DNA from 4 places in the Methyloceanibacter sp. wino2 genome. Region 4 is predicted to be linked to each of the others. Evidence: predicted binding sites of a transcription regulator. Region 4 holds the regulator's gene; each other region holds the start of a gene.

Evidence for each region. Region 4 encodes PhoB, which activates phosphate uptake and scavenging genes when phosphate is short. Its sites were predicted from a motif close to TGTCATNNANCTGTCAT; they were not measured.
Region 1: a site for PhoB is predicted at 3,708-3,724, ahead of DCY11_RS11130 (inorganic phosphate transporter). Genes of this name have one in related genera too.
Region 2: a site for PhoB is predicted at 5,806-5,822, ahead of DCY11_RS09155 (DUF2794 domain-containing protein). Genes of this name have one in related genera too.
Region 3: a site for PhoB is predicted at 1,289-1,305, ahead of DCY11_RS00635 (OprO/OprP family phosphate-selective porin). Genes of this name have one in related genera too.

The regions. Positions count from the first base shown of each region.
Region 1 is NZ_CP028960.1:2,367,034-2,374,694, forward strand. It holds gene DCY11_RS11115 (NAD(P)H-quinone oxidoreductase) at 1-943, opposite strand, end outside; gene DCY11_RS11120 (DUF1192 domain-containing protein) at 1,058-1,246, shown strand; gene DCY11_RS11125 (DUF1465 family protein) at 1,536-2,066, shown strand; gene DCY11_RS11130 (inorganic phosphate transporter) at 2,120-3,643, opposite strand; gene lpxD (UDP-3-O-(3-hydroxymyristoyl)glucosamine N-acyltransferase) at 3,893-4,993, opposite strand; gene DCY11_RS15705 (hypothetical protein) at 5,071-5,241, opposite strand; gene DCY11_RS11145 (cold-shock protein) at 5,624-5,833, opposite strand; gene DCY11_RS11150 (potassium channel family protein) at 6,109-6,774, opposite strand; gene DCY11_RS11155 (hypothetical protein) at 6,952-7,266, opposite strand; gene DCY11_RS11160 (TonB-dependent receptor) at 7,297-7,661, opposite strand, start outside.
Region 2 is NZ_CP028960.1:1,968,265-1,975,925, reverse strand. It holds gene DCY11_RS09180 (NUDIX hydrolase) at 1-138, opposite strand, end outside; gene DCY11_RS09175 (arylesterase) at 135-809, opposite strand; gene DCY11_RS09170 (ABC transporter ATP-binding protein) at 909-1,625, shown strand; gene DCY11_RS09165 (ABC transporter permease) at 1,622-4,198, shown strand; gene DCY11_RS09160 (Bax inhibitor-1/YccA family protein) at 4,369-5,127, shown strand; gene DCY11_RS09155 (DUF2794 domain-containing protein) at 5,411-5,794, opposite strand; gene DCY11_RS09150 (thioredoxin family protein) at 6,119-6,937, opposite strand; gene acnA (aconitate hydratase AcnA) at 7,079-7,661, opposite strand, start outside.
Region 3 is NZ_CP028960.1:115,159-122,819, reverse strand. It holds gene DCY11_RS00640 (FAD-dependent monooxygenase) at 1-842, opposite strand, end outside; gene DCY11_RS00635 (OprO/OprP family phosphate-selective porin) at 1,444-2,793, shown strand; gene DCY11_RS00630 (TerC family protein) at 3,046-3,810, shown strand; gene DCY11_RS15725 (pentapeptide repeat-containing protein) at 4,047-4,967, shown strand; gene DCY11_RS00620 (alpha/beta fold hydrolase) at 4,979-6,007, shown strand; gene DCY11_RS00615 (sulfite oxidase) at 6,135-7,427, shown strand; gene DCY11_RS00610 (cytochrome c family protein) at 7,450-7,661, shown strand, end outside.
Region 4 is NZ_CP028960.1:1,166,558-1,174,218, forward strand. It holds gene argE (acetylornithine deacetylase) at 1-1,006, shown strand, start outside; gene DCY11_RS05450 (Hsp33 family molecular chaperone) at 1,024-1,965, opposite strand; partial or broken gene argF (ornithine carbamoyltransferase) at 2,154-3,065, opposite strand; gene DCY11_RS05460 (aspartate aminotransferase family protein) at 3,109-4,290, opposite strand; gene DCY11_RS05465 (GcrA family cell cycle regulator) at 4,681-5,193, shown strand; gene phoB (phosphate regulon transcriptional regulator PhoB) at 5,290-5,997, opposite strand; gene phoU (phosphate signaling complex protein PhoU) at 6,014-6,748, opposite strand; gene pstB (phosphate ABC transporter ATP-binding protein PstB) at 6,776-7,522, opposite strand; gene pstA (phosphate ABC transporter permease PstA) at 7,639-7,661, opposite strand, start outside.

The sequences.
Region 1 (7,661 bases), 1.2 Mb from region 4:
TGTGGGCGCCCACCGCCTCGGACAAGTGAAACACGGTGTCGATCACCGGCTTGTATTTGCCTTCGGCGATCAAGGGCCAGATCTTCTCTTCAATCACTTGCGCCATCTTTGCCTTGGCCGCATCGCTCTGCGCCCGCAAGGTCGAGCCGGTCAATGTCAGCCGGCGCATCATCAGCCGCATGAGATCCACTTCGACCTTCGATCCCTTCAGGAAGGCGATCTGCACGATGTGACCTTCGAGAGCGGCGGCGTAGATGTTCTTCTCGACATAGTCACCGCCGACCATGTCGAGGATCACGTCGGCGCCATGCTTGTTCGTGACCTCTTTGATGACGTCGACGAAGTTTTCCTTGCGATAGTTGATGGCGCGCACGGCGCCCAGCTCTTCGCAGGCCTTGGCCTTGGCATCGTCACCCACCGTGACGATCACCTTAGCGCCGAACGCCGTTGCGAGCTGGATGGCCGTGGTGCCGATGCCGCTTGCCCCGCCATGGACCAGCAGCCAGTCGCCTTCTTTGAGGCAGCCCCGTTCGAACACGTTGTGCCAGACCGTGAAGATGGTCTCGGGCAGCGCGGCCGTCTCCACGGTGCTGAGGCCGTGCGGAGCGGGCAGGGTGGTCGCTTCCGGCGCGATGGCGTATTCCGCATAACCCCCGCCATTGACCAGCGCGCAGACGAAATCGCCGGGCTTGAAGCGGGTTACGTTCTCGCCGATGGCGACGACCGGCCCCGAGACTTCGAGCCCCAAGAGATCGGAGGCGCCTTTGGGCGCGGGATAGAGACCTTGGCGCTGCAGGACGTCCGGCCGGTTGATGCCGGCGGCCGCAACAGCGATGAGAACTTCGTCCGCGGCAGGCTTCGGCACGGGCCGCGTTCCCGGCGTCAATTGTTCCGGGCCGCCCGGCTCGCGGACTTCGATCACGGTCATGGTCTCTGGCAGCATTCTCGTCCCCATTCTGCGTTGCTTCTTCACTCTTAGAGAAGACGGCTGCGCGATGCTAGGATGAGCGCTGTCGCATAAGTGGGATGACCGGCGCGAGATGCGGAGATTTCGACCATGGACCTCAACGACCTCACACCGAAAAAGCCGAAGGGCCACGAGATCGGCCAGGACCTGTCCACACTGTCCGAGGGCGAATTGCTGGCGCTGATCGAAACGCTGCAAGGCGAGATCGCGCGCGTCGAGGCCGTGCTCGGCGAGAAGCAATCCTCGCGCAGCGCCGCGGAGGCCGCGTTCAAGAGCTAGGCCGGCCCGGACAGAGTTTCTTTAGGTAAAGAGGGCCTTAGTCTTAACCGGTTGTTAGGGACTCACCCGTAAAGTCATCGTTATCCAGTCCTCTGGATCTGAGTGGCCTGTTCCACTCTGTTTGACGCCTCCCTGTTAACTTCCTGAGCCGCCGTTTCGGCGGCTCCTTTTTTTTGCCCTCCGATCGCCACAGCTTGCGTTTTAACCTTTCTTACCGGAAGGTAACGACAGCGCTGGCCCATGGCCTAGTATGCCCCGCAATAAGAGGGGCGATGGAGTACCGGGGGACATGGCGGGGAAGACCGAAAATACGAGCTATGGTGACGGCGTAACCGTCTCATTTGGCGCGAAATTCGCGCGTTCCGACCAATTCAAAACGGTCTTTCGGGAGGGCATGGCGCTGGTCGAGGCGGCCGCGGCCTATCTCGACGGCGACGGCCGCAAAGAGGCGCGCCAGCTTAAGCCGCCGCACTCCTTAGCCTATGCCACGGAGAGCATGCGTCTCACCACGCGGCTGATGCAGCTCGCGTCCTGGCTCCTGATCCGCCGGGCCGTGACCGAGGGCGAGTTGACCCCCGAGCAGGCGCTCGAGGAACAGCGCAAAATTAAGCTCCCCGTGGAAGATTCAAAGCCCATGCGCGACCTCGAAGCGCTGCCGCAGCGGCTGCGCGGCCTCATCGAAGAGAGCGTGAAGCTGCAGGAACAGGTGGTCCGGCTCGACCAGATGATGGATTTCAAGGAGCCGGACGCCGATGCCCATCATCCAGTCGGCGCGCATTTCTCGCGGCTCCAGGCCGCTTTCGGCCGGGACGGCGAATAGGGCCGTCGCCAACACCTATCAAGTGTCTCCTTGCCTCTAGGCGCGTCCGTCGCCTAGCGCAGCCAATCGGCGCAGAGGAAGGTTACGGCGGCAAGTGCCGCCGCCGACGGAACGGTAATGACCCAGGCGGCGACGATGCCAAAGAAGTGGGACCGCCGCACGAGCTTTCGGTGCTTCAATTCATCCGGCAGCAAGGCGCGGCTCCGGCCCTTGGCATGCCTTCGATGCGTCCTGACATAGTTCCGCCGCCGCCGGCTGCGCGCGGTGTACTGCTCGCGAAAGAACCCGACGCCGAAGACCGCACCGACAACGATGTGCGTGGTCGAGACCGGCAGGCCGAGTTGCGAGGCGACCAGCACCGTGAGGGCCGCCGAGAGCGCGACGCAGAACGCGCGCATCGGGTTCATCTTGGTGATCTGATCGCCCACAATGCGGACGATGCGGGGGCCGAACAGGAACAGGCCGAGACTGATGCCGGCGCCGCCGATCACCATGACCCATATGGGGACGCCGACGGCGCTCACCAGCGTTCCCGTTGTGGCGCTGCTGACAATCGCCGCCAAGGGGCCGACCGCGTTGGCGACGTCGTTGGAGCCGTGTGCGAATGACAGAAGCGCCGCGGAGCAGATCAGCGGCAGGTGAAAGAGTTTCCGCAGGCTCTGGTTGCGGTTCTCCATGCCCTCCGACTGTCTGCGGACCCAGGGCCTGGCCGCGAGATAGGCCGCAGCGTAGATGAGGATCGCGATTGCCGTGATCGCCGGCAGGCCCGGTTTCCAGACGTGCTTCAGACCCTTGACGACCAGATAGGCCCCAAACACCGCTGACATGATCCCGACCAGGACCGGCACCCATCGCCGCGCAGCAGTGATTTTGTCCTCTTGGTAGATCAAATTGATTTTGATGAAGGCGAGGAACGCAGCGGCGATCACGCCGCCGATCAAGGGCGACGTGAGCCAGCTCAGGGCGATGGACCCCATCACGAACCAGTCGACCGCCTCGGCGCCCACGGCTGCCAACCCCGCGCCGAGCACACCGCCGACGATCGAGTGCGTCGTCGATACCGGCGCGCCGAGATAGGTGGCGAGGTGGACCCATAGGGCCGACGCCAACAGGGCGGACATCATGATCCAGACGAAGACTTCGCCGCTCGGAACGAGATTCGGGTCGATGATGCCTTTGGAAATGGTCTGGACAACGCTGCCGCCGGCGATCATGGCGCCCGCAAATTCGAAGATCGCAGCGATGACAAGCGCTCCGGTCATCGTGAGCGCGCGTGCCCCCACTGCCGGGCCGACATTGTTGGCGACATCGTTGGCGCCAATCGTCAGCGCCATATAACCACCGATGATGGCGGCGGCGATAATCAGTAGGCTGCTATGCGCCGCCCCGGCCTGGAAACTGGCAAAAATGCCAGCAATACCGAGAAAAAGGACAGCAATTCCAACGGAAGGCCACGCGCGGGATACCGCGCGGGTCGCTTCTTCCAATTGCTCGATTTTCTGGAGGTCTTTGTCGAGAGACGGCTTCTTGGTGCTGCCCAAGCCAACCGCTGATTCATCGCCGTTCTGCACTGGCATAAGGTGCGTGCCCCCCGCTGTCCTAAGCGAGGTCATATGAAGTTTCGGCCGGACTCACAAGCTTATGACAGTGACATGACACGGATCGGCTCTGCCGAGGATGCCAGCTTGAGTTGTCAGGGGGAGAGGGTGCTTGCTGCCGACCCAACCTTTTGGGACCGTGCGCTTGGAGACGTCGCGGCGGATCTGTGAGATTTTGGCCGGACGGGCACCTGCAAAACCTAACCCACCTGTGAGCGCGCTCGCACTCTAAAGGTGGCTCGATCCGTCGAACTGTTGGCGCTTCTTTCCCAGCCGTCTCACGGCGGCAATCTCGCGTGCCCATTCGTTGAACGGACGGGCCGGCGTTCCACCCATCCGGGCCCCACTCGGAACATCGTCCTTCACATGGGCCATGCCGGCAATCAGCGCGCCATCGCCGATCCTCACGTGTTCGACCACGCCGGACTGGGCTCCCAGGATCACGAAGTCGCCCAGTTGGGCCGATCCCGCAATTCCCGTTTGGGAGATGATGATGCAGTGGCGGCCTATCACCACGTTGTGGGCGATCTGAACGAGGTTATCGATCTTGGTTCCTTCACCGATCTTCGTGTCCGTGAGGAAGCCCCGGTCGACCGTCGAGTTGGCGCCAAGGTCGACGCCATCTCCAATGACGACCCGTCCAATTTGCGGGATCTTGAAATGCCCTTCCGCGCTCATGACGTAGCCGAAACCGTCCTGCCCGACGCGAGAACCGGCATGAAGCGTGACTCTATTGCCTACCAAGGCATGTGTTACGGACGCACCGGGGCCCACAAAGCAGTCGGCTCCAATGAACACGCGGTAGCCAACCACGGCCCCCGCTGCAATCGTGGTGCCGGCGCCGATCTTCGCCTCGCGCCCGACAACGGCGCCGGGCCCGATCGTGACACCTTCGCCAATCTTGGCGGTCGGGTGCACCAGCGGGCCGCCGATGGTCGCGTGCGGCGAGTGCTCCTCGGGGTGGACCGAAGAGGGATAGAGAAGCCCTATCGCCATGGCAAAGGCGCGATGGGGAGCGTCGGTGATGATCGGGACGACATCTGCGGGAACGAGGCTGACGTCGGAGGGTTTGATGAGACAGGCCCGCGCCTTGGTGGCGAAGAGATCCTTGGCGTATTTGGGTCCAGTACAAAATGTGAGATGCGTGGCGGACGCGTCGTTCAAGGCGCGCAAGTCATCGACTTCAGCTAGGCCATCGTCGGCACTATTCAACTCAGCGCCGACCGCGTCGGCAACGCATCTGAGTGAGACGGGGTTCCCGCGGTCAAAAAAGCCAGGGTGTTCCACGGTTCCTCCAAGACTGGAATCGAAACTGCAACGGCCATTCACGGACTGTGCTGCCAGGGCGAAAGGAAGCGTTGGGCGCCTTTCAGGCTGGGACAAACGCGATGGCCTGCCGTTTCGGGTTAGGCTTCACCTGCATCTGTAGAGGTAGGGGCATCCGGATCGGTCTCACCGACACGCTCCGCTTGGCGCTTGGCCGTCTCTTCCTCAAGCCGCTTGAGCTTTTCCTGCTTCTTCCGAGTCTTCGCCCGCTCTCGCTCGGCTTTCTGAAAATTGTAGTTCGGTTTAGCCATCTGCACCTCGGCGTCTTTATTGAATGTCGATCACGTTTGCTTCGATCGGCGCGGTCTGGGGCGCTTGGCCGGTTCAGGCTTGAGAGCCGCCTCTTCCTTCTCGGAGGCTTCCTTAGCTAGTCGAAGTTCGCGTAGGCGGGCGGTCTTATTGGCGGTCGCTTCGCGTTCCCGTTCTTGATCGCGCATCAAGTTTTCATGGCGCTGTTGGCTTTGGCTGCGAACGAACTCGGCACTACGCTTGGCAGCTGTCATGCGCGTGGTCAGTGAGGTTCTCATATCGGACCTTTGTGTCGGTTCGGAGTCCAATGGACAGGTTCGGGCAAAGCTAACGAGCCGCCCCGAAGGGACGGCTCTAATTCACTGAGGCGTCAGTCCGGAAAGACTACGCGGCCTCAATGGTGCTCACAGCGGTCTTGCCGCTGCGGCGATCGATCTCGGTGTCGAACTTGACGCTCTGACCTTCGGCCAGGTGCGTGATGCCGGCGCGCTCCAGAGCAGTGGCGTGTACGAACACGTCATTGCCGCCATCGGCGGGCGCGATAAAGCCGAAGCCACGAGTGGCGTTGTAAAACTTAACGGTTCCCGTATTCATCGGGGTTCCTTTCGTCCAAATGTATGCAGTCGTGCCTGAAGACGCGCGATGGCGCGTCTCGAAGCGAGATTGTCGATGTTTGGGAGGGTCTGAAACGTGCGCTTGAGCGCTACGGCCAATTGTCCGGCCAAATGTCGATCGCTCTATATAGGCGCATTTGGCGAAAACCACAAGATGTCGTGCGCATGGCTGCCTCCCGCGACGGCTGCGTCACGCAGACACAGACCTGTAAGCATGCGCGGATTCCGGTTTCGTCTAGGCGCAGTAACGCCTGTTCAGCGTCCGTCTTCGCCACGAATCCTGGCGGCAACCTCGATCGCGACGAGCCGGGCGATCATGACGGCGACATAGAGCGTCCCGCAGGCTGCTTCCAATCCCGCCAGCGGCCGGGCAGGGCCCGATGCGGCAACGATGTCCCCATATCCCACGGTGGTCAGGGTCACGAGGCTGAAGTAGATCAGCGCGTCGCCCAAGTGCGCGCGATCGGTGTTGGCTGGAAGCCCTGCGAACGACCCAGGCTGGATGTGTTCGATGATGCCGTAGAGATACGCGAACGCGACGGCGAGGAGCAGATACGCAACAACGGCGCCCATGATCGTGTTGGCGTCGACGTCGCGCCGCCGGGCCAACTCGCCGAAGATCAGCGCGATGCTGAGCGCGAACCAGGCCAGGGTGACCGTGGCCGAGGTCACTTGCAGCCACTGGGTCCCTGCCAGAAGGGCTCCCCAGCGCGTGATGAGAGCGGCCAGCGTCAAGCAGAGATAGACCCACCGCGTGCTGTCTCCCCGTGCCAACCAATAGGCGCCGGCAATGAAGACGACATTGAAAAGGAGTTCGATGGCGTAGTGCGTGGCGGGACTCGTGGCGATCGGCGCGACGACGATCAAAAGGCACAGAACAAGTAGAAGCACGCCGAAGTTCGGCACTCTCTTCACGCGCATCGGAGGCCTCCTCTCATTGTGAGGGCGGCGATGAGCCGCCGAGTCGAATCATCCTTCGGTGGGATCATGGCAAGCATAGTCGTTGGCGTTGCCACCAACAAAAAAGCCGGCTCCTTATGAGCCGGCCTTCTTGCGTGGGAGTTGTCCCGAATTCTACGCGATGAAGTCTTCGCGCCCTCAAAGAAACTTTTCGAGGTCGCAGATGGCGCTCAGGAGACGGTCGTGGTTCTGACCGGACGCCGTGTGGGTATGGCCCATCTTCTTGTGCTGCCCTTCCGAGGGTGTCGGCGCGTGTGCGTCGCCGTGCTCGATGGTCTCTTCGTGGCGGACGATTTCCGCACGGTGCGCGGCGATTTCGGCTTCATGGGTGAAGATGTGAGCCTCCACGCGCTTGAGAATTGCCAGCGCACGCATGTGGTCCGCCGACCATTTCAGATGGTCCTGCTCGTAGCGCAGATGGTCCTTGTGCGCTTCGACATTGGTCTCGGTCATGACATTGTTCCTCCTGATCCTCCCAAAGTGTCAGAACCGCATACTTCCAAAGAAGCGGACATTCGCGCCTGGTTCCAGCACGTTCTCACGCCGCTTGAAGGAGGCAGAGTTCAGCACCTTCTCGTCCAGGAGGTTATCGCCTTTCACGCCGATCCGCATCGTCGGTGCAAGAACACCCGGCCCCGCGCTCGCGACCACATAGCTCAGTTCGGCGTTGAGCAGCGTGTAGCCGGGGGTCGTCGGCTCTTCCGGTGCGACTTGGTTCTGTTCGAAGGCGTGCAAGAGGCCGACGCGGGCGAACCAGTTGCTGTCCCGATAGTAGACGCCGCCACCGAGGCGGTGCGGCGGCATACGCGGCACATATTCGCCGTCGTCGAACCGGGCGTGAACGAAGT
Region 2 (7,661 bases), 800 kb from region 4:
ATCGGGCACGCCCTGCTTCGGCCATCCTCGCGGAATGGTCCAACGGCCGCGGCCACGCGTGGTGATGAGGAGCACCCGCGGACCATCCGGGGTCTCGGCAACAGGCAACGCCGCGATTTGTTTCAATGGCTCGCTCATCCGTCCTCGTCTACTTGGGACGCAACCAACAACGCCTCGACTTGGGGCAAGATCTTCTCAACGATGACGGTGACACCCTTGCCGTTCGGGTGGATTCCGTCCTTCTGCATCAAGTCCGCATTGAGGGCGGCCCCTTCGAGAAAGAAGGGATACAGAGATACATTATACCGCTCGGCCAGGGTCGGATAAATCGCACCAAAGGCGGTTACGTACTCTTTCCCCAGATTCCGCGGCGCTTCCATGCCTGCCAACAAGACAGGCAAGTTCTTTTCCTGAAGCTTCTCGAGGATCTCCGCCAGCGCAGCCTCGGTGGCATCGGGCGGCAGACCTTGCAGGGCATCGTTACCGCCGAGCTCGACGATCACCGCGTCCGTATCGCCGTCCAGAGCCCAGTCGAGCCGCCGCAGGGCCGCCTGTGTCGTGTCGCCGGACACGCCGGCATTCACCACACGGACCTTGTGGCCGCGCTCACGCAAAGCCGATTCGAGTTGCGACGGAAACGCCTGGTCGTTCGGCAGGCCGTACCCCGACGTCAGACTGTCTCCGAAAGCGAGGATAACGGCCTCGTCTTGGTCTGCATGCCCCTTGGCGGCAAGGCAAACCGTGCCGATCCATGCCGCCGCGAGCACCATACCGAGATGGAGAAGACGAGTTTTTCCGCGTTCCATCATTTCGACCTGTTTGGCCCTACTCTATGCCGCTACGGTGCGGGACCGCTCGAACGGGCCCGCCTCCCCAGACGCAATGATACCCCGAGACCCTTTCCGACCATGGACCAGACCCTGAGACAGCCCCACGCGATAGAGCTTGAAGACGTTCATGTCACGCTTCCTTCGCGGGCGGGCGCCGTGGCGATCCTGCGCGGCATCGATCTAGATGTCTCGTTGGGCGAGGCTGTGGCGGTGATCGGCCCGAGCGGTTCGGGCAAGTCCACGCTCCTGATGGTCACGGCCGGCCTCGAACGGGCCACTTCCGGACGCGTAACCGTGGCCGGCACCGATCTCGGCACGCTCGACGAAGACGGACTAGCCCGCCTGCGCGCCAACAAGATCGGGATCGTGTTCCAGTCCTTCCATCTCGTCCCCACCATGACCGCGATCGAGAATGTCGCGCTCCCCATGGAGTTCCTCGGCAGGGACGACGCCATGGATGCCGCCCGCGAGGCGCTCGAAGAGGTCGGGCTCTCCCATCGGACAACGCACTTCCCGGGGCAACTATCCGGCGGCGAGCAACAGCGGGTCGCCATCGCGCGAGCCCTGTCGACGCGGCCGACCCTCATCCTCGCCGACGAACCCACAGGCAATCTGGATCTGTCGACCGGCGCCCTCGTGATGGATCTGCTCTTCACGCTCAAAGAGAGGACGGGCGCCACGCTGCTGCTCATCACCCATGACCGTGAACTCGCCACGCGCTGCGACCGCATCGTGAGCGTGGCGGATGGACGGATCGTGGACGACGGCGCGTCCGTGAGCGCAAGCGTATCGTGACGGCGCAAGCAACACTCGCCGACATGCCGTCGTCCTCCGGCAACCGGTCTCTGGCGTTGACAATCGCTTTGCGTGAATTGCGCGCAGGCGCGGGCGGTCTCGCGGTGTTCGTTCTCTGCATCGCGCTCGGCGTCGCCGCCGTCGCGGCGATCGGATCGCTGGCCGCCTCCTTCGACAAGGCGCTCGCCAATCAGGGACGTCTGTTGATCGGCGGCGATCTCTCCTTCGAGGTCGTGCATCGCCAGGCGACGGCGGACGAGTCCGCCGCGCTCCACGAGCTCGGACAGATTTCCCAATCGGCGAGCTTTCGCGCCATGGCCCGCGGCCTGGACGCCAAGAGCGCGCTGATCGAGGTAAAGGCCGTCGACAACGCTTACCCCCTCTACGGAGAAGTGAGCGTGATCGAGCCGGAATCTCTCGGCCCCGCCTGGCGGGAACCGGGCACCGTGCTGGTGGAGCCGATCCTGCTGGAACGTCTCGGAGTGCAGATCGGGGACACGCTGAAGATCGGCGAGGCCACGACGAAAATCGCCGGCACGCTCGGTCAGCAGCCCGACCGGCTCGCCGACCGCCTGTCCTATGGTCCGAAGGTTCTGATGTCGCGCGACACGCTGGACGAGACCAGGCTCGTGCAACCCGGCAGTCTCATTCGCTGGACCTATCGCGTGAAGCTGCCCAACGACGCGGGCACGGATCGCAAGAACCTGGATACGGTGCGCAAGGCCATGGAAGCGGCGTTTCCGCAAAGTGGCTTTGCCATCCGCGACTGGACGGACCCGGCGCCCTCGCTCCGCCGCGATGCGAAGCGCTTCACCCAGTTCATCAATTTCGTCGGGCTGACCGCCCTGCTCCTCGGCGGCATCGGCGTCGGCAATGCCATCCAGAGCTACATGGCGAAGAAGCGCGACGTTATCGCCACATTCAAATGCCTCGGCGCCACGAGCGGCCTCGTGCTCAAGGTTTATCTGATTCAAGCGGTGATGCTGGCGGGGCTCGGCATCGCCATCGGCCTGGCGCTGGGCGCCTTCGCGCCGGTTGCGATCGCGACGCTCTATGAAGATGCGTTGCCGCTACCGCTGGCTGTCGAGCCCCATCCGATCCCGCTCATCGTCGCCGCGCTTGCGGGCCTCCTGACCATGGTCCTGTTCGTGCTGTGGCCCTTGGGCCGTGCCAGCCTCATTTCGCCGGCAAGGCTCATGCGGTCCGGGCTCACGGACGAGCGGACGCGTTCAGCAACGCCGTTCGCGATCGGCTCTGCCGCGTCGGGCCTTGCGCTGTTCGTGCTGGCGATCGCATCGAGCGAAGAACGCCTTGTCACGGCGGCGATCTCCCTCGGCATCCTCGTGGCATTTGGACTGCTGCTCGGTTTCGGAATCCTGGTGCAACGCTATGCGGCCAAGCACCGGCGCACGAAGCCTCCGTCGGTTGCCCTGGCCTGGGCCAGCATCGGTGCGCCGGGGTCGCTCGCCCGCGCCATCGCAGTCTCGCTTGGCCTCGGGCTCGGCCTCCTGATCGCCGTCGCGTTGATCCATGGGTCGCTGCTCGCCGAGATCGAAAGCCATGTCGAGGTCGACGCCCCCGCCTATTACTTCCTCGACGTGGAGCCGGACGATCTCGCGGCGTTCGAAAGAACGGCCAAGACCATCCAGCCCGACGCCAAGATGGACAACGCCCCCATGCTGCGCGGGCGCATCGTCGAACTCAAAGGCGTGCCCGTCCACGAGGCCGAGGTCTCGCCCGATACACGCTGGGTGATCTCCGGCGACCGCGGCCTGACCTATACGGACAGCGTGCCAGGTGCATCCGAGGTCGAGGAAGGCGAGTGGTGGCCCAAGGGCTATGACGGACCGCCGCTCGTGTCCTTCGACGGCGAACTCGCGCGCGGCCTCGGCCTCGAGCTCGGAGACATGGTGACCGTCAACATTCTCGGCCGCAACGTGGAAGCCAAGATCGCCTCCATGCGCAAGATCGACTGGGAATCGCTCGCCATCAATTTCGTCATGGTGTTCTCGCCGAACACGCTGCAAGGCGCACCGCACCGGTTGGTCACCACGCTCGAGCTGCCGAAGGGCTCTGCTCCGGAGACGGAAGCGAAGATCATCCAGGGCCTGGCCGAACGCTTCCCGCTGGTGACGGCCATCAAGATCGGCGACATCGTCGACGCGGCAAAGTCGATGCTGGCGAAGCTCATGGCCGCGATCAGCGCCACGGCGGGATTCACCTTGCTGATCGGCGCCGCAGTGCTCGCGGGCGCCGTCTCCGCCGGCCAGCAGCGCCGGACCTATCTCGCCGTGCTCTACAAAACGCTCGGCGCCACGCGGCGGCAGATCCTCGGAGCCGAACTCATCGAATTCGGCCTGCTCGGAGTGGCCACCGCCGTTCTCGCCGTCATCATCGCGACGGTGACGGCCTGGGCCCTGTGCACCTTCGCATTCGACATCACCTTCGTCTTCGATCCGTGGGCAGCCATTGGAACCATCGGGCTCGCCCTCGCCTTGGTCTTGTCGGTAGGGGCGATCACGACCTGGCGCGTGCTCTCTGTGAAGGCGGCTCCCTATCTGCGGGCCGAGTAGAACGGCGACATGATCGGAAAACGGCGGTAAACTGATAGAAGTTTCCGATTACCCGGTCACGATCCCATCATCTTGCGGAAATAGCCTGAAACCCCCATATTTCAGGCAAATGCGGCGTTGGCCGCGACGAACTACGACCAACGAAACCACGGAACAAAGGACCCAATTTCATGGCGGAACTCGACAGACGTTATGAGCAGACGATCGGACGCGCCGATACCGGCGTGATGGATCAGGGGCTGCGCGCCTACATGCTCCGCGTCTACAACTACATGGCCTCCGGCGTGGCCATCACCGGCGTGGTCGCTTATGCGGTCTACGCGATGTCGGTGGTGACGGGCGCGGACGGCTCCATCACGGGGCTCACCTCGTTCGGCAATCTCATGTTTGCCAGCGCCTTCAAGTGGGTTGTGATCTTCGCGCCGCTGGCGATGGTGTTCTTCCTGTCCTTCAAGATCCAAACCTTGAGCGTCGGCACGGCGCAGATGCTGTTCTGGCTCTTCGCGGCGCTCATGGGCGCTTCGATCTCGTCGATCTTCCTCGTCTTCGCGGGCGAGAGCATCGCGCGGGTGTTCTTCATCACGGCCGCCGCCTTCGGCGCGCTGTCCCTGTGGGGCTACACCACCAAGAAGGACATCTCCGGCTGGGGCTCCTTCCTGTTCATGGGCCTGATCGGCATCATCATCGCATCGCTCGTGAACCTGTTCGTCGGCTCGACGGCCCTGCAGTTCGCGGTGTCCGTGATCGGTGTGCTGGTGTTCGCCGGCCTCACCGCCTACGACACCCAGCAGATCAAGGAGATGTACAGCGTTCAGGATGACGGGACCGTCGCCGGCAAGAAGGCTGTGATGGGCGCCCTTCGGCTCTATCTCGACTTCATCAACCTGTTCATGATGCTGCTGCAGCTCTTCGGGTCGAGCCGCAACTAGGTTGCACCGAAGCGATCAAAAACGCGCTGCATCACGCAGAGACACGAGGCCCCGGCGACCCCGCCGGGGCCTTTTTCGTCGCAAAATCAGGGGTTGCAGGATTGCGCGGCCACAGATGGCCGAAGCCTTGAAAATCCGCCAATCGTCGCCAGATTCTGAATTCGCGGCGGGCATCCCTCCCCGGCGCGAGGTTCCCCCCGTACGGAACCGGAGAAGCCCCGAGTCCCCCCGTCTCCGGGGCTTCTCTATTGTCCGCTGATAGAGATTAGGCGGCGGGACCGCTTCAGGTCTTCACCACCCGCAAACCCTTGTCCAGAGCCCGCAAAACGCGGCTCAGATCGTGGCCACGCTTGAGGATCAGCCCGGTGGCGGCGACCACGCTATAAGCGCCCTGGCGGCGTGCGAGCTTCGGGGTCTTTTCGATGCGGTAGAGCGGCATTTCCGAGGAGCGCCGGAAGATTGAGAAAACGGCTTTCTCCTTGAGCATGTCGATGGCGTAGTCGCGCCACTCGCCGCTCGCCACCATTCTTCCATAGACACTGAGAATTTGGCTGAGTTCCGCACGATCGAAGGCAATACCCTCGCGCCGCGCCGCCACCTCTGCTCCGTATGATTCGCCGCCGGCCACACGTGCCAGCGGCAAGACTATCGGCTCCGTTTCGCTCAACACGCGCCTCCTGTGACGGAACCGTCATGATGACCGTGCGGCAGGTGAATATCAAGCGACTCCCACACGTCCGGAGCACGCCCTACCTGTAACAAAACGTAACAGAAATCACAGTTCCGCCCCGTTTCAGTCAACGGCACGCCCTAGAGATTCTTAGGATAGCGAGAGTTGCCTTATGGCCCGGTCCTAGTCGAGGGATCTCGGAATATCAGCCCCCCAGCCCCCCGGGGTCTTTCGCGGGGGCCGGGCCGTTGTTTTCAGTGGCACTACAAAGGGCCGGCAAACGCCGGTCCTTTGTTTTTGGGGCCAAGCAAACCTGAGAACTTATTCGGGTTTCGGCTCGAACATCGCGGCGCCGAGGATGGGGCCCGCGCCTTCCACCTGCAGCAGCGAGACGAGGCAATCGCCGCCGATGCCGTGCAGATCCTTCAGCGGCAAGCGCAGTGTCGTCGGCTCGCCCTTCCACATCCCAACCGGCATCAATTCGCGAACGGGATGCGAGTACGTGATCGTCTCACCGCGGTTTTCGCCGCGCGTGATCTTCACCGTCTCCTTGTCCTTCGCGACGGCCAGCCAGACGGTCGCCTGACGCATATCAGAATTCTCGGGCGCGCTGCCAATGTCGACCAACAGGCTGTCGCCCTCCGCGCGCATCGACATCGGCACCTTCACATCCTTCAGCCGCCGCTCGGCGGTTCGAATGGCCATCTCAATGGCCGCTTCGTTGGCGCCGTTCACATGGTCGATGCCGTCGACTACCATTTGCGGCGTGTACACCTTGCCGTCGCCGCGGGCCATCGCATAGTCGCGCTGACGGTCACTGTTCTCGGGGCTCGAGAGCGTGTCGTGCCAGCCGAGGTAATTCCAGTAGTCCACGGCGAACGAGAGCGTGATCACGCCGGGCTTCTTCCGCAACTCATCGAACAAGGCGTCGGCGGGCGGGCAGGACGAGCAGCCCTGACTGGTGAAGAGTTCCAGCAGAATTGGCGTGTCGTCCGCGGCGTCGGTCGCACTGGCCGCGCCCGTATCTTCCGTGTGTCCGACGGAGGCGGCTGCTCCTAAGCCCAAGATCGCGAACGCCAACGCGCCGCTAAACCGCAACAGGGATGTTCTGGAAATGGCAATTCTCATGGCTGACAGCATGCCGGAATCCAGTTTGATTTTCTGGCAAAATCAGATCGCGCGCAGTCACAACTCGGTGACCTCATTCCGCGGAATTACCGGGAATTAAGGCACCGAATTGTGTTCGCGTATACGCGTCTTCCAGGCTGGGGCACAAGTGCCTTACGCCGCCTCTTTCACAAGACCGCGCAGCACGTAGTGCAGGATGCCCCCGTTACGGAAGTAGTCCAGCTCGTCATACGTATCGATCCGGACCAGCAACGGAACGGTTCGCGTCTTGCCGTCCGGATAGGTGATGGCGGCCTCGACGATCTGGCCCGGCTGAACGTCCGCGAGCCCCTTGAGCGTTACGGTCTCGTTGCCGACGAGACCCAGCGTCTCCCAGGACGCATTGTCCGTGAACGTCAGCGGCAGTACGCCCATGCCGATCAGGTTCGAGCGGTGGATCCGTTCGAAGCTCATGGCAATGACGGCGCGTACGCCCAAGAGGCGCGTGCCCTTGGCGGCCCAGTCGCGTGAGGATCCCGTGCCGTACTCCTTGCCGGCAAACACCACCAACGGCACGTTCTCGGCCTTGTAGCGCATCGCCGCGTCGTACATGGCAAGGCGCTCCCCGGACGGGTAGTGCACGGTGACGCCACCCTCGACCCCGGGGACCATCTGGTTCTTGATGCGCGTGTTGGCGAACGTGCCGCGCATCATCACCTCATGATTGCCTCGCCGCGAGCCGTAGGAGTTGAAGTCC
Region 3 (7,661 bases), 1.1 Mb from region 4:
GTGAGCCCCGCGACGGGAAAGCTGGCGCGCGGTCCCACGTCCGAGATGACACCGAGGGTCTCGTCGAAGCGCTCTTGCAGGCGGCCTGCGAAGCTTGCCTCGTCGAGACCCATCAACTCTTCGGCTTCCTCCCTGCTGGTGACCCAAACCAGGCTCGACGTGTGTTGATCGGGTGTCGGCACGCTCGTCACCGAACCGCCCTCCCGGTGGAGCTCGGTCGCGACCCCCCGATGGGGCAGGCTGTGGCGAAAGCCGGAGGCAATGGCCGCTTGTTCATAGCGCACGTCCCGCGTCTCGATTTTCGCCGCCTCGCGGCAGATCGAACGGCGACCGTCGGCCCCCGCGATCAGACGGCACGAGAGCTGGTCCCCGGACCGGAACGTCAGCGTGGCCCGATCCGGGCCGAGATCTATTGTTTCGACAGGCTCGGGCGCGAGCCTGGGCAGGACAGCGCGCGCGCGCTCATAGAGGACCGTGTTCAAGGCGGCGTTCGCAATGTTGAAGCCGAAGCTGTCGAGGCCCAGTTCCCGGGCTTCAAATGCGATATCGGGTGAACGAAGCAGGCTGCGGGAGGCATCGACGATCCGGATGGCCGTGAGCGGCGCGGCATTGGGCGCCAGCCGCTCCCACACGCCGAGGCGCTTCAGGAAGTCGACCGAACTCGTCAGCAACGCCGCCGTGCGGGTTTCGGGCCTGGCCGGCGCGGTCGCAGGGGGCGGCGGGCCGGCAAGGGCCACGGCCGCGCCCACGTGGTGGAGCGCTAGCGCGGTCGCGATGCCTGAGGGGCCGGCTCCGACCACGACCACATCGAATATCGGCGTATCCGGCGTCTGCGCACTCATCGTCAATCCTTCCTGTTTCCTGATAGCGCAGCGGGGGCCGGAACGCACGGATCAACATCGGCTGGCGCTGATGCTTGGGCAGGCTTCCCGAACGGCCCAAGGGAGGTCACGGGGCCGGAATCGCGAAGTTGCGATTCCACTTCGCGCAATGCCGTCTAAGTCATTGTCTCAGAGCAGGATTTTCCGGATCTGGCACCGGCGCGCCTATTTCCCGGGCGCCGAAGGTCTTTTGGACTGCGGTAGGGCGAAAAGATCACTGACATCGTGGACTTGGCGAGGCCTGCGACCGGCCGCCGCGGCACATCGCCCGGAAGACAAAAACACAATCCAGAACAGCGCGTTAAAGCGCCCCGGTTCAGAGGGTCGGAAGCTGCTATTCTGCGGCTCGAGGGACCCCCGTGGCCAATGTGCAACAGCCCTGAGTCAAATCCTGGATGTCGCCGGAGTGTCACACACCCGTCATGGCTCGGGAAATAGAACGTTAACCGAGGTTCGCAGGAAGCGGGCTCGCTGATTTTGCTGGGTTCAAGAGGGACAGAACACCTCGGCCTGGCGATGAAGCCACACGGAAAACTTAACTCTATCAGAGTGGAGAGGGGTCATGATCGGGGGACTTAAGAAAGTCGGTCTTACGTTGTTTGCGAGCGCCAGCGCGTTTGCAATTCTTGCTTCGGCAGCGCCGGTTGCCAAAGCGCAGTACATCACCCGGGCGGAGTTCGAGGAATACAAGAAGTCTCAGCCTGTCGTGAAGTGGAAGGGCGCGCCGCAGATTTCGAGCGCTGACGGCAAGTTCAGCTTCAAGGTTCGCGGTCGCTTGCAGGTCGATTACGACTCGATCGACCAGGATGAGCCGATCACCGGCGATCCGGACATCAACGATTGGGAAGCGCGCCGCGCGCGTCTCGGCGTTGAAGGCAAGATCTGGTACGACTGGAAGTACAAGTTCGAAATCGACTTCGCCGGCAACGACACGGACATCAAGGACGCTTACATCGCCTACGCTGGTTTCAGCGATTGGAACAACCTTGAGATCCTGTTCGGTCAGTTCAAGATCGCCAACTCCCTCGAGGGTATGACCAGCTCGCGCTTCATCACCTTCATGGAGCGGGCCTTCTTCATCGAGGCCTTCGAAGCCGAGCCTCGTGCTCTCGGTGTCGGCATCCACGCCGGTAGCGACGATGACTTCGGTTGGTCGTTCCAGTCGAGCTACAACGGTCCGAACATCGGCGACGATGGTGTTTGGGATGACGGCCCGTCGATTTGGGCTGTCCGCGGTACGGTCGCTCCCGTCAACACCGACGAAGCGGTCGTTCACTTGGGCGCCAGCTATCGCAGCCGCAACAACGGTACCGAGGAAGGCGTTACGGCCCTCTACGACTACCAGTCTCGTGCCGGTCTTCACCTGTCCGACCGTTTTGTTGAGGCGGACGCGATCGGTGAATCCGACCAGTACTGGGGTCTTGAAGGTGCCGCCGTGTGGCGCCGCTTCTCGGTCCAGGGTGAATACGCCGAGCTGACGCCGGACGTGCCGCAGTACTACAAGAGCATGTCGACCCGCAGCCTGAACCCTGACTACAACGGCTGGTACGTCTTCGGCAGCATGTTCCTGACCGACGACATGCGGAACTACGAAGCCGACAAGGGTGAATTCGGCCGCGTGAAGCCCAACAATCCCTTCGACCTGAAGAACGGTGGCTGGGGTGCCTGGGAAATCGCCGGCCGCTGGGATAGCGTGGACATCGGCTCCGATGCCTCTGCCTTGCTCGCTGCGGGCGCAGACTGTGTCGAGTGCGGTGAGCAGGAAGGCTGGACCATCGCTCTGAACTGGTACCCGACCGCTTACACCCGCCTGATGTTCAACGTCATCGGAACCGACGTTGGCGGTGAGTTCAACGACAACGACGGTGCCGACATCAGCGGCTTCGGTATGCGCGGTCAGATCGACTGGTAAGTCGGACGATCTGATAGCGAGAACATCCCCTTTCGCCAGACTGCCGCCGCCCTTGTCCCGGGCGGCGGCCTTTTCTTCGGGGAAGGGCTGATAGAGCGAGGCCCGCCGGTTTGACCGGTGGGCCTTTCTCGTTTGCCGGCGTCACGCCGGAGCACCGGTGCCGGTCTTCCGAAACGGGCAATAGACCGACTACGGTAATCTGCGTTATGCAGGACTCCGGGGTGCAACGGACGCGACGCCAGTCGGACCTTCATGACGCTTGTGGAATTTCTCACTGATCCGCATGTCTGGGCGAGCTTCTTGGCCTTGAGTGCGATGGAGATCGTGCTCGGCATCGACAATGTCGTGTTCATCTCCGTGATGGTGCAGCGGCTCCCGCCGGAGCAACAGCTCACCGCACGCCGTATCGGCCTGATGCTGGCGCTGGTGTTCCGCGTCATCATGCTCGGCTTCCTCACCTGGTTCATCCATATGACCACGCCGATCTTCACGGTGGGGGAGTACGACTTTTCATGGCGTGATCTCATCCTTCTCGCAGGCGGGTTGTTCCTCCTGGTGAAGGGCACCCGCGAGATCCATGAAGGCATCGAGGGGAGCGGCGGCGAGAACGGATCGGGACCCATCGCGGCCTCGATGACCGCGGCGGTCGTGCAGATCGCCGTTATCGATCTCGTCTTCTCGGTGGACTCGATCATCACGGCCGTGGGCATGGCGGACCACATCGAGGTAATGGTCGCGGCCGTGGTCGTGGCCATCGCCGTCATGTATGTCGCCTCGGGACCGGTGGCCGCTTTTATCGAGCGCCATCCGACGACCAAGATGCTGGCCTTGTCCTTCCTGCTGCTCATCGGCGCCGCACTCGTGGCCGATGCCTTCCACTTCCACATTCCGCGCGGCTACATCTACTTCGCGATGGCGTTCTCCGCGGGAGTCGAGTTCATCAACGTGCTGGCGAGCAAGAAGCGGCGGACGATCGAGGGCGAGAACGACTCGCCGAAGCCGCCGCCGGAGGCCTGAGGCGAGGCGTTGCTGCAAAGCCACGCCGTTGCGGTGGCGGGCGAGGGCGATCGGCAGTACAATCGGCCTCACCCCGGTGGGTATTGTGGACAAGCAGAGCGCTGCTAGGAAACTGTTACATCCGCCCGGTACGCCATTCGGACACGCATATTGGTTGCACTGCGCATTTTTTAGTCGCACCGCACAAAATATCGCGTTGAGCCGATTGCCTTTCCCGTAGTACGCAGAGTCGCGAAATGACAATTCCGGAGCACATAGAGATTCTGCGTCGCGGCCCCCGCGTTTGGAACGCGTGGCGTGCCGAGAACCCGTCGATCGTGCCCGATCTCGAGGGCATCGCCCTGAGCATCGGCGACCGGCAGTTGGGCCCGATGAACGGCGGGCCGATCAATCTGTCGAGGGCGCTTCTGGCCGACGCGACGCTCTATTTCGCCACGCTGACCGGGGCGGATATGCGCGGCACGGACCTGACGAACGCGGACTTGCGCGGAGCGCGGCTCGAGGGCGTCGACCTGACCGGCGCGGACTTGGCGGGCGCGAATCTGGACGGCGCGAACTTGTCCGGCGCGGTGCTCAAAGCCGCAAATCTCAGCGGCGCCAGTCTTGCCGACGTCCGCGATTTGACGACCGATCAGATCGGCGAGGCCGAGGGGAACCTCGGCACGGTTCTTCCCCAGGAACTGCAGCGTCCGGCACTGTGGAGCGTCGGCCAAGGCATCCTCCACATCGAGACGGCACGCGACGCGGTCGAGGAGGAGGCCTACGAGGCCCCCGCAGCCGAGGCGCCTGCGGAACCGGCGCGCATGTCGTTCTACGCAGCACCGGAACCGGAAGAGACGTACCAGCCGGAAGAGACCCCTGAACCGGAACCGGCTGCTTACGTCGAGCCCGAACCGGAGCCGGAGCCGGAGCCCGTTCAAGCGGCGCCCGTCGAGACGACGGTGTTCTCACCGGCACCCGCGCTGCCCAAGGTGGAAGCCAGTCGGCCCCAGCCTGCGCCGGAACGTTTCGAGCCTCAGCGGGCTGTGATGCGGTCGAACGGCCACGACACACAGGGCAATGAGCCCGGCGACAACGAGAACAAGCACGTCTCATGGCTCGTGGGCGGTCCTCGGCGCGCCGGCAGGCCGGCCCGCAACTGGCGCGATCGCGCCTAGGCACCCGCCGCGTGGCGCGTTTCCATCTCATCTCATTGGTTTTCGCGGCGCTCGTCCCGCTCGGGTTTGCGTCAACGCCGGCGCACGCCGAAGAGCCGGTTGCCGCGGAAGAGCCTGCCTTCGACGCGCGCCTGTCCGGCTACGCATATCCCTTCGACGTCCAGACTCTGGCGCTGAAGAACCAGCGCCAAGACCTTGAAATGGCGTACATGTACCTGCCGGCGAAAGGGGACGCGCCGACCGTGGTCTTGCTGCACGGCAAGAACTTCAACGGGGCCTACTGGGGCCGGACGGCCGAGTTTCTCGCGGCCCGCGGCTACGGCGTGCTGATGCCCGATCAGATCGGCTTCGGGAAATCCTCCAAGCCGACGTCGTATCAGTACAGCTTCAATCAGCTTGCCGCGAACACCGCTGCCCTGATGGACGATCTCAGAATTGATAAGGCCGTCATTGTCGGCCATTCCATGGGCGGGATGCTCGCTGCGCGTTTCGCGCTCGCCTACCCCGAGCGGACTGAGCGCCTCGTGCTCGTCAATCCGATCGGGCTCGAGGACTATCTTGACTACACGACCTATCCGGACATCGCCGCCGCTTTCGAGCGCGAGAAGGGCCTGACCGGTGCCGATATCGTCGCGTACCAGCGCAAGAACTATTACGACGGCGCCTGGAGCGATGCGTACGACGCGCTGACGATACCGTTGCGCGGTTGGATCAACGGGCCGGACTCCGAGCAGCTCGCCTACGTGTCGGCGCTGACTTACGACATGATCCTGACCCAGCCGGTGATCGACGACTTCGAACTGCTTGCGGTTCCGACCACGCTGATCATCGGCACACGGGACCGCACGGGCCCGAACAGGGCCAACAAGCGGCCGGGCGTCACGCGTGAATTGGGCCGCTATGACCGGCTCGGCAAGGAAGCCGCGTCACGCATCCCGAACGCTCAACTGATCGAACTCGACGGGCTCGGGCACCTTCCGCAGATCGAGGACTTCGATCGTTTCAAGGATGCGCTGCTCCAAGCGCTCGGTGCGGATTAGTAGCGCTTTCCGGCCCGGAGAAGGGGCTTCGCTCTCCAGTTGTCGTCCATCCGCCGCAGAACCTCTACGTCGTCGATTTGTCATGAGTCGGTGCCACGTTTAGATTTTGTCTAAAGGGGCAACGACGATGACAAAGTCGGCAGCAAAGAACTTGTTCGCCTTCTTTGAAGGCGACCCGGAACAGGCTGATCGCGCCGTATTCGGCCGTGAGTCGTATCCCGACCGTCGCGGCTTCCTAGGCGGCGCTGGACTTGCGGCCATGGGTGCCATGCTTGGCGCCGCGATCCCCTTCCACCGAAACATGCCCGCGGGGTTTGTTCCGGTAGCCTTGGCGGACACCGACCTCCTGCAAGGCAAGGATGGTCTCGTCCTGTTGAACGACCGGCCGATCAACGCCGAGACCCCGCCGCATCTCCTGGACTCGCCCATCACCTCCAACGAACATTTCTTCGTGCGGAATAATGGGAACGTGCCGCCCGACACCAGCGCGGATGGCTGGGAGCTGACAATCGACGGTTGGGTGGACACTCCCCTGAAGCTCACGATCGCGGACCTCAAGGAGCAATTCGAGGTGGTGAAGCTCGCGCTCGTGATCGAGTGCGGAGGCAACGGCCGGTTCTTCTTCTACCCGCCGGCCGGCGGGAACCAATGGACGTATGGAGCGGTGGGGTGCGCTTACTTCACGGGCGTGCGGCTGCGCGACGTGCTGAAGAAAGCCGGCGTGAAGAAGGGCGTCATCTACACGGCCCATGAAGGGGCCGATCCGCATCTTTCGGGAGATCCTGCCAGGCTGCCGATCTCCCGCGGGCTGACGATCGAAAAGGCGATGGCGGACGATGTTCTCATCGCCTTCGAGATGAACGAGACGGAAATGCCGGTTCTGAACGGGCGTCCCTTGCGCCTGGTCGTGTCCGGCTGGCCGGGGTCGTGTTCGCAAAAATGGCTGACCCGCATCTGGCTGCGTGACGTGGTGCATGACGGGCCGAAGATGGGCGGCACGTCTTACCGCGTGCCGCGCTATCCCGTGGCGCCCGGTCAAGACGTGCCCGAGGAGGATTTCGACATCATCATGCGGATGCCCGTCAAATCGCTCATCACCAATCCCGCCACCAAGTCCGATGTCTCGGATAAAGCCGTCGACGTGCGCGGCCATGCCTGGTCCGGCGATCGCACGATCGAAAAGGTGGACGTGTCGATCGACTTTGGCGCGAGTTGGATGACGACGGAGCTCGCACCGCCGGTCAATTTCGGCGCCTGGCAGAATTGGAAGAAGACCGTCACCTTCCCGCAAGCGGGCTATTACGAGATCTGGTCGCGCGCCACCGATAGCGCGGGCGCCACGCAGCCCTACGCGGTGGGATGGAACCCGAAAGGCTACCTCAACAATTCAATGCACCGCGTGGCCGTCAATGTGGCCTAGCCCGATCGCCCCCTCCCGACTGTTGGCTGCGCTCGTCTGCTGGGGCGTTCTGTTCGCGGGGCTGGGGTGTGGCGGCTCGAACGCCCAAACCCTGGATGACCGTCTTGCCAAGGCGAACCCCGCGAAGGGGAAAGAGGTCTTCGTGCGTTGTGGGACCTGCCACACGGTCGAGGAGGGCGGCCCAACGAAGATCGGGCCCAATCTATGGAGCGTCATCAACCGGCCTGTGGCGAG
Region 4 (7,661 bases):
CGGCAAGAAGGCTTGCCTCTTCGCCACCATCGGCGAAGGCAAAGGGGGCGTCGGCCTCTCGGGCCATAGTGATTGCGTGCCGGTGACAGGGCAGTCCTGGACGTCCGACCCGTTCACGCTGACGACGCGCGACGGCAAGCTCTACGGCCGGGGCACATGCGATATGAAGGGCTTCTTGGCTTGCGTGCTTGCCTCCGTGCCGCTGTTCAAATCCGCGCCCCTGACGGAGCCCATCCACATCCTCATCTCGTATGACGAGGAGGTGGGGTGCGTCGGCGTCCGGCCGATGATCGCGCGCCTGGGACAGGACCTGCCGCGGCCGCGCGTCGTGATCATTGGCGAACCCTCCGACATGCAGGTCATCGACGGGCACAAATGCATCGACGTGTTCCGAACGACGGTCACGGGCAAGGAAGCGCATTCCAGCATGCCTGCGATCGGCGTGAATGCGATCTCCGCTGCTTCCAAGCTCGTCGAGGAAATCGACCGCATGGCGGCCGAGGTCGCGAGTACTGAGAACGATCCACATTTCGATCCGCCCTATTCGACAGTAATGGTGGCCATGGTCGACGGCGGTACGGCGCCGAACATCGTGCCGCGCAATTGCGATGTCCTGTGGCAGCTTCGCGGGTTGCCCGGCACCAAGGCCAAGGACGCCCCCGCACGGCTGGAGGCATTCGCCGAGAAGACGCTGCTGCCCGGCATGCGCGCCGTCGCGCCCGATGCTTCCATCGACACGAAAACGGAGACGGCCGTGCCGGCGTTCTCGGCCGGTCCGGATTCCGAAGCCGTATCTTTGGCGATGATGCTGACCGGCGCGAACCGGGCCTCCGGCGTGTCCTACGCCACGGAGGCCGGGCTCTTCCAGGACGCAGGCTGTCCGGCGGTCGTGTGCGGGCCCGGCAGTATCGAGCAGGCCCACGCGGCGGACGAGTTCGTCGCACTGTCGCAGATCGAGGCCTGCCTCACGTTTCTTGCGAAGCTGACGGAGCGGATGAGCGCATAAGGCATGGGCCGTGCCGCTTAAGCGGCGCCGAAGTCCTTCGGGTCGAAATCGTAGTGCGCGTTGCAGAACTCGCAATTCACCCAGAGCTGGCCGTCGACCACCATGTCCGAGAGCTCTTCGCCAGAGAAGCGCTGGAGCATTTCCCCGACGCGCTCCCGCGAGCAACTGCAATAGGTTGTCAGCTCGATGGCGTGATAGACGCGCACCTGTTCTTCGTGGAAGAGACGGAACAGCAGCCGCTCGGGCGCCAGCGTCGGATCGAGCAACTCATGATCCTCGACCGTTTCGGCCAGCGATTTCGCTCGGGTCCAGTCTTCCTCAAAGCGCTTGGGGCTGATGATGCCGCCTTCGCGGGTCAGCTTCTGGACGAGCAGTCCGCCGGCGCGCCAGGTCCAGGCGCCCTCGCCGTTCTCCCCGGCCTGAAAATGCCGCGCCACGGCGAGCCGCAGGAAGCTCGGCAGTTGCTCGGACTGTTTGAAATACGTGTCCGCGGCCTCGGCAAGGCTGCAGCCTTCGAGAGGCACCACACCCTGATACCGCTCGGCGTCCACACCTCGATCGATGGTCATGGCGAGGTGGCCTGTCCCCAGCAGAGCCGCGTCGTCGCTGTGGTCGAGTGCGGCGAGCTTCTTCTCGTCGAACCGGGCATAGGCACGCATCAAGCCCGGAACCACGAAGTCGGCGACGAGCAGATCGATGGCGCCGTTGGTGGAGGCCTGCAGGATCAGCTTGCCGTCTGACTTGAGCGACGCTCCCAGTAGCGCCGTCAGCGCCACGGCTTCGCCAAGCAGGCGCGAGACGGGTTCCGGATAGTCGTGCCGGGACAGGATCGTGTCGACGGTCGATCCGAGTTTGACGAGACGCCCCAGAACGTCCGCTTGCTCGGCCTGGAACGGCAGCAAGACGTCGTCCGCCGGCAGCGCGAACTCGATTGCCTCGGTGGAGGCGGATTCGCTCACCGCTTGCCTCCGCGCTTACCCGCCCGTTTCTTGGCGGGTTTCTTCGCCGCGCTTTTCTTGGACGCAGCCTTTTTGGGCGCGGGCTTCTTCTTGGGCGCAACCTTCTTCGCAGCACCCTTCCGCTTGGCTGGCGCGGCCTTGCGCGCGGACTTCTTCTTTGCCGCCGCCCGCGCCGGCAGGCGGCCGTTGTTCAAGCACCAGACCAGGATGGCCTTTTGCGCATGCAGCCTGTTTTCGGCTTCGTCCCAAACGACCGACTGCGGTCCGTCCATCACCGCATCGGTGACCTCGTCGCCCCGGTGGGCAGGCAAGCAGTGCATGAAGATCGCATCGGGCTTGGCGAGCGCCATCAGCGCCTCGTCCACTCGGAAGGGCTCGAGCGCGCTCTTGCGCGCCTCGACATCCTTGTCGCCCATGGAAACCCACGTGTCGGTCACCACGCAGTCGGCATCCTTGGCGGCCGCGCGCGCATCTTCCATGACTTCAATCTGCGCGCCCTCGGCACGGGCCCAAGCCAGAAGATCCGGGGCCGGGCCAAAATCCGCCGGGGCTGCGATACGCAAGGTGAAGCCGAACCGCGCCGCGGCATGCACCCAGGAGGTCGCAACGTTGTTCGCGTCGCCGATCCAGGCGACCACGCGGCCCTTGATCGGGCCCTTGTGCTCCTCGAAGGTGAGGACGTCGGCCATGATCTGGCAGGGATGGGATCGCGCCGTGAGCGCATTGATGACCGGAATGTCGGAATACTCGGCGAAGTCCAGCAGTCCCTGGTGCGCACCGGTGCGCAGCATGATCGCATCCACGTAGCGCGAGAGCACCCGCGCCGTATCGCCGATCGTCTCGCCGCGGCCGAGCTGCATGTCCTGGGCGTTCAGCACGATAGCCGCGCCGCCGAGCTGGTGCATGGCCATCTCAAACGAGACGCGCGTCCGCGTGGACGGCTTCTCGAAGATCATGGCGAGGACCGCGCCGTCCGGTACGGCAAGGCCTTTCGGGACTTTGCGCGCCTTCTTCAGGGCGGCGGCCGCATCGAGGATTGCGCGCAGAGTCCGCGTATCCAGCGCGTCGATATCGAGAAAATGGGAAGGCGTCGAAGGCATGAATGGATTGTCTTGAAATTGGGGAGGCTGAAAGGAAGAGGCCCTAAACCGCATCACCCGTTTTCAGGGCGACGCAAGCGGCATCGATGGTACGGCTGGCGAGATCGATTTCCTCCTCGCCGACGATCAGGGGCGGAAGCAGCCGCACGACATTGTCACCGGCCGGGACAGTCAGCATCCCCCGCTCGCGCAGCGCCGCGACAAGCTTGGTATTCTCGGGCTTGCATTGCAGTCCCATCATGAGTCCCTGGCCCCGCACTTCGGCGATGATCTCGCTGTGCTCGTCGGCAATGCCGGCAAGCTGCTGCTTCAATCTTAAGCCCATTTGCGCGACATGTTCGAGAAAGCCCGGCTCCAGGACGACGTCCAGCACGGCGTTGCCGACTGCCATGGCCAGCGGATTGCCGCCGAACGTGGACCCATGCGTGCCCGGAACCATTGCCTGGCCGACGTCTTCGGTGGTGAGGCAAGCGCCCACGGGGAAGCCGCCGCCGAGCCCTTTCGCGGAGGCCATAATGTCCGGCGTGATCTCCGCCCACTCATGCGCATAGAACCGGCCTGTGCGGCCAACGCCCGACTGCACCTCGTCGAGGATCAGCAGCAGCCCCTTCTCGTCGCACAGCGCCCGCAAGTCCTGCAGGAAACGATAGGGCACGTCGCGCATGCCGCCCTCGCCCATGATGGGCTCCAGCAGCACACCGGCGGTCTCCCCCGAAATCGCTTCCTCGATGGCATCGATATCGAAGCCCGCTACCTGATCGAACCCATCCACGGGCGGCCCGAAGCCTTCCAAATGCTTGGCCTGGCCGCCGGCGGCGATGGTCGCGAGCGTGCGGCCATGAAAGGCGCCCTCGATGGTGATCAACCGGTAGCGTTCCGGCGCGCCGTTGGCGAAATGATAGCGCCGGGCGCATTTGATCGAGGCCTCCACGGCCTCGGCGCCGGAGTTTGCAAAGAACACGCGGTCGGCAAAAGTCGCATCGCAAAGCCGCCGACCAAGCCGCTCCTGATCGGGAATGCCGTACAGGTTCGAGACATGCCAGACCTTCTGCGCCTGCTCGTTCAGCGCGGCCACCAGGTGCGGATGCGCGTGCCCGAGCGCGGTCACCGCGATCCCGCTCGAGAAGTCGAGATAGCGCTCACCGCCCTCGTCAAAGAGAAAGGCACCTTCGCCCCGCGCGAAGGTCAATCCGCTGCGGGCATAGGTCGGAAGGAGAGCCGACATGAAACTTCCGTGTTCTTGAAACAAAAGTGCCGCCAACGGGCGGCAGCAAGCTTTGTCAGAGTGTTAGGTCTGCACCACACTTGAGTCAATCTGTCCTTATGACCCGCTTATCCAACGGTTCTCCACGCTTCTATTCATCCTCGGGTTTGTGCTCGGCGCGGAGTGATGGCAGAATCCAATGGTTCCGGTGGAAAACGAGGCACACAAGCGTGGCGGACGCTTGTCGGTTCCTACCGGCCTTAGTAGGGTAATAATCGTTCGGCTACCAGATGTCGTAGGCACGGTAGACTCCCGAGCGGTCATTTCTCAGCAGTAAATCCGAGTATTGCGAAAAAAATGCCGTCGCTAACGACGGGTGGAATCTGAGTCCAAACTGAGGAGGCCGAAATTATGGCTTGGACTGACGAAAGAGTTGAACTGCTGAAGAAGCTTTGGTCCGAAGGACTGAGCGCGAGCCAGATTGCGGGACGCTTAGGCGGAGTGACCCGTAACGCGGTTATCGGCAAGGTGCACCGGCTCGGACTGTCGGGACGCGCGACCAGTTCACGGTCCAGCGTTCCCCGGCCGAGACGCACCCAGGCGCCACGGCAAAACAGAGCGCCGTCCATCACTTTCGGCACACGCGGCAACGTCGCGCTGAAGCCGACCTATGAAGAAGAATACGAGGCGGCTCCGGCGCCGGCTCCCGTCGAGGAACTGGTGATCCCGCTGCATGAGCGCGCCACCATCCTCACGTTGAAGGAGTCGATGTGCAAATGGCCGATCGGCGACCCGACCGAAGAAGGGTTTCACTTTTGCGGACGCAAGAAGACCGGCACCTCGCCCTATTGCGAGCATCATGCCCGCATGGCGTTTCAACCGGTTCAAGCGCGGCGGCGGGAGAAGCGCTCAGCCAATGGCTGAGCCACTCTTCCGAGAGCAATCTCTGTCTGAGATACGATTGAAGGCGCCGGGGAACCGGCGCCTTTTTTTCTTGGTTGGCTGACTTCCCGAGCGGACCTAGGCCGTCTCTTCCAGCTTGTCGGAAAATGCGTAGCCCGCGCCGCGTACGGTGCGAACGGGGTCGCGTTCGCTGCCGCGCATCATGGCCTTCCGCAAACGGCCGATATGCACATCCACCGTGCGTTCGTCGACATAGACGTTCCGCCCCCAGACCCCATCAAGGAGCTGCGCACGGCTGAAGACACGGCCGGGGCTCTGCATCAGGAACTCCAAGAGCCGGAACTCCGTCGGCCCGAGGTGGACCTGGCGGCCGTTGCGCGTGACGCGATGGGAGTCGCGATCGAGCTCGATATCTCCCACCGTCAGCACGGAGGCGATGCGCTCCGGGTTTGTGCGGCGGAGAATTGCCCGCACCCGCGCCATCAGCTCAGGCAGGGAGAAGGGCTTCACCACGTAGTCGTCCGCGCCCGTCGTCAAACCCCGAATGCGGTCGTTCTCTTCGCTGCGTGCCGTCAACAGGATGATCGGTATCGTCCGCGACTCCTTGCCCGTGCGCAGCCGCCGGCACAGCTCAAGCCCAGACAGGCCCGGCAACATCCAATCGAGGACGATCAAGTCCGGCGAGTTTTCCGCAATTGCCACTTCGGCTTCGTCACCGCGATGCACCACATCGACGGCAAAGCCTTCGGCCTCCAGATTATACCGAAGGAGAAGAGCCAGCGGCTCTTCATCCTCGACAACCAGTACCTTTGCTCCCGCGTTCATCACGGACATCCCCCCGTTAGAAGGACGAGCTTCTCAACGACGTATAGGCCGTCGAACTGGTCGTATCGCCTTTCGGACGCTGATCCGTGATCGGCCGGCCATGCACGAGATAGTACACCGTCTCGGCGATATTGGTCGCATGGTCGCCGACCCGCTCGATGTTCTTCGCACCGAAAAGCAAATGCGTGCATAGGCCGATATTCCGCGGATCCTCCATCATGTAGGTGAGGAGCTCGCGGAACAGCGAGTTGTACATCGAGTCGATCTCTTCGTCCTTGTACCAGACGTTCAGCGCCCGTTCGGCATCGCGCTCGATGAAAGCATCAAGCACGTCCTTGAGCTGGCTGAGCGATAGCTCGCCCATATGTTTGAGGCCCAGCATCAGCTGCTTCGGCTGCTGCTCCGTCACGACCGCGACGGCGCGCTTGGCGATGTTCTTGCCAAGGTCGCCGATCCGCTCGAGATCCGTTGAAATCCGCAAGGCCGCCATGATCTGGCGGAGATCGTAGGCCATCGGCTGCCGCCGGGCGATCATGATGACCGCCTGCTCTTCGATCTCGCGCTGAAGCTGATCGATCTCCTCGTCCTCGCCGATCGTGTTGGCGGCAAGGTCCGGATCGCGGCGATCCAGAGCCTCAAAGGATTGTCCGAGAACCTTCTCCGCAAGGCCGCCCATCTTGGCGATCTTGTTGTTGAGGAGCGATAGTTCCTCCTCGTAGGACCGGACTGTATGTTCGTTCTGTTGTTCCATGGGGGGCGGGACTCCTGAGCGCCGATATCAACCGAAGCGACCAGTGACGTAGTCTTGGGTACGCTGATCGGACGGGTTGGTGAAGATCGTCGACGTGTCATTCACCTCGACGAGCTTGCCGAGATGGAAGAACGCCGTACGCTGGGACACACGTGCGGCCTGCTGCATCGAGTGGGTCACGATCGCGATGCAGAGATTCTCTTTGAGCTCATCCATGAGTGTTTCGATCGTCGCCGTCGCAATGGGATCGAGTGCGGAACACGGCTCGTCCATCAAAAGGACTTCCGGGTTCACCGAGATGGCCCGGGCGATGCAGAGGCGCTGCTGCTGACCGCCCGAAAGGCCGGTGCCCGGCGCATCGAGCCGGTCCTTCACTTCTTCCCAAAGGCCCGCCTTGATGAGGCTGGTCTCGACGACCTCATCCATTTGAGCCTTGGTGGCGCACAGGCCGTGCAAACGCGGCGCGTAGGCCACGTTCTCGTAGATGGACTTGGGGAACGGGTTCGGCTTCTGGAACACCATGCCGACGCGGGCGCGAAGCTGCACCGGATCGACCTCGGGGGCGTAGATGTCTTCGCCGTCGAGGCGAATATCACCCTTCACCTTGCAGATATCGATCACATCGTTCATGCGGTTGAGGCAGCGCAGGAACGTGGATTTGCCGCAACCGGAGGGACCGATCAACGCCGTCACCGACTGACCGAAAATCTCGAGGTTGACGTCGAACAGCGCCTGTTTCTCGCCGTACCACAGGTTGACGTCCGTCGCCTTCATCTTCAGCTCGCCCGTCGCGGAAGGAGCGGCGTCGCCCGTCTCCTTCGGCTCGGCGGGCTGCTCGACCGTCGTAGCAGGCCTGTCTTCCACCTTCGCCTCCATAGCTTCGGTCCCCTTTACCATTTCCGTTCGAACCTGT